Regions from separate parts of the Planococcus sp. YIM B11945 genome, predicted to be linked through region 1. Evidence: riboswitches for the same ligand, from Rfam matches in the RefSeq annotation. Region 1 holds a riboswitch; the other holds the start of a gene.

Region 1 (4,026 bases):
CCGAAAAATCCGCTTCGTTGCAATAAATTCCGGCGAATGGCCCAAAGGGCTCGAGTATTGGGCGGACGAAAAAGTCGATGCCCCCGCTGACAATGTAAAGCGGGATGTCGTGTTTTTTCGTATAGGCAACAAAGTCGGCAAAGCCTTCACGAATCTGCGCTTGGCTCATGACAAATGAAGTAATATCGTCTTTTGCGCTGGCTGGCAGGAGTGAGAACATCTTTGCAATACCCTCACGTATGGAGAGTTTTTGATCTAAAATCTCTTCTTTGATGACATTCCATTCAGTTGAGGCAAATCGGCTCATAATGGCATGGATGTTGTCGCCATTGGTGATGGTGCCATCAAAATCACAAAAAATAATTGGTTTTTTCAACGTGGTTACCCCCATAACTCAAGTGCCATTTTTAATTCCGGATGGTGTTCTGCCGCTTCAGCTAAATCGATTCCGTTCAAGACCGCATCAACGGCCTGCCTAAAAGCAAGCGCGCCGCCTGCAGCACCTGCAGGATGTCCGTGGACGCCGCCGCCTGCGTTGATGACGCTATCAATGCCGTAATCGTTAAGTAGCAATGGCACAAGACCCGGATGGATGCCGGCTGAAGGCACCGGAAATGTCCGTTTGACGCTGCTGTCTTTTGTTAGTTCCTGGCCTAGCGACAAAGCGGCTGACTTTTCCAAGGCGACACTGCCGTAAGGTGAGGGAAACAAAGAAAAATCCGCGCCTGCATAACGCGTCAGTTTGCCGAGAGCAAGCGGTGTGGCAACTCCGTAGAAAGGCGATGAAGTAAAAGCGCCGCTAAAAGCAGGATGGGCCATAAGCGGCAAGCCGATGCTGTCATCTTCGGCCAACTCCTGCAATACGTCAAACCCGTATGCGTGGACATTAAATAACAAAGCATCCGCGCCAAGTTCGCGCGCTCTTTGGGCTTTTTCTCTCAAACCGGAAGTCCTCCCGGTTAAATTGGCAGCGTATAGCGTGCGGTGCCCGGTCTCTTCGTATACTTGGCGAAGCACTTCTTTTCCGGCGGCAATTCTTTTTTCAAAAGGCGTCAATAGATTTTCAAACAGAATTTCATCGTCTTTGACAAGGTCGACGCCGCCGAGTGCTTGCTGGCGGAGCTGCGTGGACAAATACTCGAGGTCGCGGCCGATGACGCCTTTGAAAATGCTCATCACGAGCGGGCGCCCTTCAACCCCAAGCAAGCCCCGTATGCCTTTAATGCCAAATCGCGGACCCGGAAAGTGGGAGAGAAGCTCTTCCTCAAATTCCAAATCCAGCAGCTTCACTTCACCGTCAAGCGACAATTTGCCGAAAACAGTCGTTAAAATAGCCGGAATATCTGGAGAAAAATTGGCGCTTGGGTACGCGATCTTCACTTCGGCTTTCATTTGTTCCGGCTTTTCTGGATGCCGGATATTTTCAAACTCCGCCACGGAAATGACGGATCCTTTGTGTTGTCTTAGCTGCTGCTGTTCAAGCAAAGGCAAATCGGTCCAAGATCCAACCGTGAGACCTAATGCGATGCCTTCCGCTTTTTTCTCAAACGATCCTGCTTGCCCATAAAGCTGATACGTAGCAATTGCTCCGCCCATCCCTTTCACACTCCTACAAAAAAATAAAAACCTCTTCAAATAAGAAGAGGTTAAAAACTTAACAACTTCTTATTTCTCAGCCGATTGGCTGCAAGAATTAGCACCGTGTCCACTGTTGGACCGGTTGCCGGGCATCATAGGGCTTGTCCCTCCACCTGCTCTAAATAAGAAAATATTCAATTGGCTTGCAACAAAGTAGTTCGATTATTCCACGCATCGGGAAATCTGTCAATTGGCTATTTACAGAAAAAAAGAAGTTGACACGCTATTTTGAATCGTGCTAGTATTCAATTCGAACCATAACCACTAAAAATTCATGCAATGCATACTCTTATCAAGAGCTGGCAGAGGGATATTGGCCCGATGACGCCCAGCAACCGACCGTAATACCGTTGTGAGACGGGGCGCTTTTGCGCCGGGATGAAAATCCCGCAAGGCACGGTGCTAATTCCATCAGAGACGACATTCTCTGAAAGATAAGAGGTAAAGAATCTCTTATTCTGCGCCTCTTTCTTATGAAAGAGGCTTTTTATTTTGTCCATGAAAGGGAGATGACGATGACCACTTTATTAACCAATTCATATAAAGCGTTAACCGATACAAGCGCAATCGCATTGGCGCAAAAATTAACCTTTTTTCCAGAAGGAGCCGAACTAACAAGCCGGGAAATCGGCGACGGCAATTTAAATTACGTATTCAAAATTACCGATAGCGAGAACGGCAATGGGCTGATCATTAAGCAAGCATTGCCTTATGCCAAAGTTGTCGGCGAAAGTTGGCCGCTGACGTTAAAACGCGCAGCCATTGAAGCAAACGCCCTTGCAAAACACGGCGAATTGGCGCCGGGATTAGTGCCGGTTGTGTACGCAACGAACGACGAACTGGCGGTCACTGTCATGGAAGATCTGTCGCATTTGACGATTGTGCGAGAAGGGCTCATCCAAGGGGAAACTTATCCACATCTAGCCAAAGACATCGGAATATATTTAGCGCAAACGTTGTTTCACACTTCGGATTTCGCGTTGCACCCTTTTGACAAAAAGCGGCTGGCCGTTGAATTTTCCAACCCGGAACTGTGCAAAATCACAGAAGATCTCATTTTTACCGATCCTTTCTTCGATCATGAGACCAATGATTTCGAACCGAAAATTCGAGGAGAAGTGGAAGCGATCTGGAACAACGGGCCGCTTAAATTGGAAGCCGCAAAATTAAAGACTAGCTTTTTGACAGAAGCGGAAGCGCTTTTGCACGGGGATCTTCACACGGGAAGCATTTTCGCCAGTGAAACGGAGACGAAAGTCATCGATCCCGAATTTGCTTTTTATGGTCCGATTGGCTTTGATATCGGGTTGTTTTTGGCGAATTTAATGGTTCAATCGGTGACGCGAGAAGGTGAAGGGCGAAGCATAATCCTCAACCATATCAAACAGACGTGGACGGTGTTTGTGGACCGTTTTTCAGAGCTTTGGGATGAACAAGCTGCCCAGTCGTTTAAAGATACAGCAGGATATAAGGAGTGCGTAGTGGAGAAAATATTCCGGGATGCCATTGGTTTTGCAGGCTGTGAGATGATCCGCCGCACCATCGGGTTGGCGCATGTAAAAGATTTGGATGGCATTGAAGATGCTGAACGGCGCATCGAGTTAAAAAAACAAACATTGAGGATTGGCGAAGCGTTGATTTTGCAGCGCAGTGAACTTTTATCAATTTCTGCAGTTCTTGCACTGCTTGAGGAGAAAAGCCAATGACGATTCCATTATCCATCAAATGGGAAAACCAGCAATTGACGATACTGGACCAGCAAAAGCTGCCCCACCTGATCGACTATGTGGAATTGGAAACCATCGAGGACGTTTACGAGGCCATTATCACATTAAAAGTACGCGGGGCGCCAGCTATCGGAATTGCCGCCGCGTATGGTTTAGCGCAAGCAGCACAGCACCATGCAACGGGTAGCTTAAATACGTTTCAACTGCTCGTGAAAAATGACGCTGCTTATCTGGGTGAATCGCGGCCGACTGCCGTCAATCTTGTCTGGGCGCTTGACCGTCTGCTTTTAGCTATTCAACAGGCGAAAAGCGTCGAAGAAGCGAAAGTGCAGCTAATAAAAGAAGCTATCAGCATTCATAAAGAAGACGAAGCATCATGCCGCCGCATTGGAGAATATGCATTGTCTTTGTTAGAAGAACAGACAAAAGTCATGACGATTTGCAACGCCGGTTCCATTGCAACGGCGAAATACGGAACTGCGTTGGCCCCGTTTCACTTAGGCAGCGAACGAGGCAAACAGTTTGAAGTGTTTGCTTGTGAAACCCGGCCGGTGTTCCAAGGCGCACGCCTGACGGTTTGGGAACTCCAGCAGTCTGGTGTGGATGTCACATTAATCACTGACAGCATGGCTGCCCATACCATTGGAGTCAAAGGCGTGGA
Region 2 (4,026 bases), on a different contig from region 1:
TCCCAAACTTTTTACATAGCTTCTGCATTGCGTGTTAGGTCATTTGCCTTGCTAATAAGAAATTCTCTTCCAGTTTCGCTAAATAAAGCTGCCTCAAATAAAAAAGCAGGCAAATTCAATTGAATTTGCCTGCTTCATTAAACTGATTTTTATTCAGCAGGTACGACCGAGCCGCCCCACTCTTCAAGCATAAAGTCTTGGATCTCTTTTGATTTCAACACTTCTACAAGTTTCTTGACGTTTTCATTGTCTTTGTCTCCTGCATTTACTGCAATGACGTTCACATAAGGAGATTCCGAGCTTTCAAGAGCAATGGAATCTTCTAACGGGTTGAGGCCGGCATCAATTGCGTAGTTTGAGTTGATCAATAATGCATCGCCTTCGCCTGATTCATACATTTGAACCAATAAAGCAGCTTCGTAATCAGCATCAAATTCCAAGTTTTTCGGATTTTCTACAACGTCTTTTACTTCAGCGGCTGTTTTGTCTACACCGTCTGCCAATTTGATCAAGCCTTCAGCTTCTAGAAGCGACAAAATGCGGCCATGGTCAGCAACCGAGTTGCTCATCAAAATTTGTGCGCCATCCGGAAGTTCGCTAAGCGATTTGTATTTTTTAGAGTAAACACCAATTGGTTCGATGTGGATTCCGCCTGCATTTTCAAAATCATAGCCAAATTCTTTTTTCTGAGATTCCAGGTACGGAATGTGTTGGAAGTAGTTGGCATCGATTTCACCTGATTCCAAGTCTTGGTTCGGCAACACATAGTCTTGATAAGTTTCGATTTGCAATTCCACGCCTTGTTCTTCAAGAAGCGGTTTTGCTTGTTCCAAAATGATCGCATGCGGCACGTTTGATGCGCCGACTTTCAATGTGCTGGATTCTTCAGAACCGCCTGAACCTGAATCAGATCCGCAACCAGCCAAAGCCAAGCCAGCGAGTAATGTAGTCACTAATAATTTTTTCATGTAAATCGTCTCCCTTTTTCTAGTTGTTTTTATATGGCAACGGCAAAACCGCAATCATCGTTTGTCTGAACGCGTCGTAATAAAATCTCCAATAAATTGGATGGCAAAAACAACAACCAATATTAAAATTGTAGCCATTAAGGTGACATCTTCGCGGCTTCGCTGGAATCCGTCAAGGAAAGCCAAAGTGCCAAGGCCGCCTGCGCCGATGATGCCTGCCATCGCTGTATAGCCGACAAGCGCAATCGCTGTAACTGTAATTCCTGAAATCAAAGCAGGCTTGGATTCCGGCAGCAGCACTTTGCGGATAATTGTCCACGTCGTAGCTCCCATCGACCGAGCAGCTTCAATCACCCCTTTGTCAATTTCTTTTAAGGCGATCAATACCATGCGGGCATAAAATGGTGCCGCACCGATGATCAACGCCGGCAAAGCAGCATTGGGTCCGCGAATGGTGCCAATTAAAAATTTCGTAAACGGAATCAATAAAATGATCAAGATGATAAATGGAATGGAACGGAAAATGTTGACAAATGCTCCGGTCAGCCAGTTGACAATTTTATTTGCCCAAAGCTGCCGCGGTGCCGTTAAGAATAAAAGAATACCGAGTACGAGTCCGATAATAAACGTAAAGATCGTCGACATGGCGGTCATGTATAGCGTTTCGACGGTCGCTTCCCACATTTTGTCCCAATCAACGTTTGGAAATAAAGATTCAATCATTTGCCATCACCTCTGTCTGGATGTTTTCGTTGTTCAAAAATGCGATGGCATTCGCAATTTCTTCACGTGTTCCTTTAAGCTGCAAAATCAAAGTTCCGTAAGCGCCTCGCTGGGTATGCGAGATTTTGCCTTGGACAATATTGACTTCGACTGGATGCGTGCGGATCAATTTTGTCAAAATCGGTTGTTCCGTTTGATCGCCCACGAACATGAGTTTTACCAAATCGCCAGTCGGGTACAATTCGCGCAAGTTTTTAATCGTTTCGCCCGAGTCTTCTGTTTCGGTCACTTGCGCCACAAAGCGCTTCGTAATTTCTTCTTTTGGTGACTGGAAGACGTTCAACACATCGCCCAGCTCCACTACCCGGCCGCCTTCCATGACGGCTACCCGATGGCAAATTTTCCGGATGACGTGCATTTCATGTGTAATCAAGACAATCGTCAAGCCGAGGCGTTTGTTGATGTCGACCAGCAAATCCAGGATGGAATCGGTTGTCTCAGGATCGAGCGCGGATGTAGCTTCATCGCACAACAGCACTTCTGGATCGTTCGCCAGTGCCCGTGCGATGCCGACGCGTTGTTTCTGTCCGCCGGAAAGCTGCGACGGATAGGCGTTCTCACGGCCCGTTAACCCGACCAACTCCACCAGTTCCATCACGCGCGCATCTCGCTTGTTTTTCGGCACGCCTGCGATTTCAAGTGGGAAGGCAATGTTTTCTTTTACTGTCCGCGACCACAGCAAGTTAAAGTGTTGGAAGATCATGCTGACTTTTTGGCGCGCTTTTCTCAGCTCTGCTCCTTTGATTGCGGTAATAACATGGTCGTTGATTTGAACCGTACCAGAGGTCGGCTTTTCCAATCCGTTCAACAAGCGGATTAAGGTGCTTTTTCCTGCTCCACTGTAGCCGATAATGCCAAAAATTTCGCCAGGCGAAATGGATAAATCGACGCCGTCAACGGCAGCAAGCGCCCCTTTCCCAGTGTCGTATATTTTCGTCACTTTCTTTAATTCAATCATTTTTTACAACTCCTACTCCAAAATAAATACCCTTCTGCACAGAACTGAGCAGAAGGGTATTCGCAAATGTATACGGACACCGTTCTCTCATCTCTCAAAGCTTTCGCTTTGCGTGAATTGGCACCATTTCATTTTCATGACGGTTGCCGGGCTTCATAGGGCACTTCCCTCCACCTCTCTTAATAAGAGTACGATATTAAGTTTTTCAATCAGAAATTCAATTTACCATGCACGGCGCGCTTCGTCAACCACTTTTAATTTTTTATATAAAAAAGGGACAGATTGGAACGCGTAAATCTTTTCTCTCACTAATCCATTCTCCGTAATGATCAGGCAAGGCACACTTTCTACTTCATACAAAGCGGCAATTTCCTGGACATAGTTCAAATTGGCTTTGCCTAGAGTCAAATCCGGCAGCAGCTCTTTGACGACATCAAGCATCTTCGTCGCCACTTGGCACGTTCCGCACATCGGCGTATACAAATAAAAAGCGGTGGTATCATTCGTATTTTTTTCTTTGATCCATTCTTTATGTGTCCATTCGTTCATTTCGATCATCCTTCGGTTAGTAGCTGATTGACCCGAATATTGGCGCTGATGAGCACATCGAGCAAGATGCGTATCGGGGTTGTTGCGACTTCTTTGTAGCTGCGGTTGATGTAAAAATGCCGCGCTTCGGGAAATTCACGTTTCACTAGCTTTCTCAATTGCTCTCCGGATTTGTCCGCGTCCACTAGAATGATGATATCCAATCCTTCATAGGGAAGCAGCAATTCCTCAAGCCTCGTGGCACTCACTGTGCCATTCGTGCAAAGAATCGTGACCGGTTCTGCGATAAGAGGCGCAATTCTTGATTTGTCCGTAAGCCCTTCGACAACAATCACTTTACCCATAGGTCGACACCCCGCTCGTTATGATAAAAAAAAGCGCCAAACAAGAGGCGCTTTTCGGGTCTTATTCATTTATCATTTTCTCATATTGCTCCGCTGTCATCAATTCATTGACCTCGGCATCGTTAACTTCTTCAACAACAACCATCCAAGCTTGCTCATACGGAGACTCGTTGACAAACTCAGGGCTGTCGTCCAGCTCAGAGTTGACTTCAACCACACGGCCGCTGATTGGCGCGTACAATTCAGAAACCGTTTTAACGGATTCCACACTGCCGAATGGCTGGTCTTTTTTCAGTTCGTCGCCAACTTGCGGAAGTTCAACAAATACGATATCGCCAAGTTCAGCTTGCGCAAAATGCGTAATGCCGATACGTGCAGTGCCGTTTTCGAGTTTAACCCATTCATGTTCTTTAGAATAACGAAG

What was found. Region 1 has a riboswitch for S-adenosylmethionine ahead of mtnK (S-methyl-5-thioribose kinase). Riboswitches for the same ligand answer to the same signal wherever they lie in the genome.
Region 2: linked by a shared signal. The riboswitch ahead of ACRRQV_RS15550 (methionine ABC transporter ATP-binding protein) and the one ahead of mtnK (S-methyl-5-thioribose kinase) in region 1 are both predicted to bind S-adenosylmethionine.

The regions. Positions count from the first base shown of each region.
Region 1 covers NZ_JBOZWR010000004.1:541,220-545,245, reverse strand. The annotation lists gene ACRRQV_RS10640 (2-hydroxy-3-keto-5-methylthiopentenyl-1-phosphate phosphatase) at 1-376, opposite strand, end outside; gene mtnW (2,3-diketo-5-methylthiopentyl-1-phosphate enolase) at 382-1,596, opposite strand; SAM riboswitch class I at 1,663-1,767, opposite strand; SAM riboswitch class I at 1,925-2,079, shown strand; gene mtnK (S-methyl-5-thioribose kinase) at 2,154-3,344, shown strand; gene mtnA (S-methyl-5-thioribose-1-phosphate isomerase) at 3,341-4,026, shown strand, end outside.
Region 2 covers NZ_JBOZWR010000008.1:45,241-49,266, forward strand. The annotation lists gene ACRRQV_RS15540 (MetQ/NlpA family ABC transporter substrate-binding protein) at 150-968, opposite strand; gene ACRRQV_RS15545 (methionine ABC transporter permease) at 1,023-1,691, opposite strand; gene ACRRQV_RS15550 (methionine ABC transporter ATP-binding protein) at 1,684-2,709, opposite strand; SAM riboswitch class I at 2,794-2,898, opposite strand; gene ACRRQV_RS15555 (thioredoxin family protein) at 2,932-3,258, opposite strand; gene ACRRQV_RS15560 (hypothetical protein) at 3,264-3,602, opposite strand; gene gcvH (glycine cleavage system protein GcvH) at 3,664-4,026, opposite strand, start outside.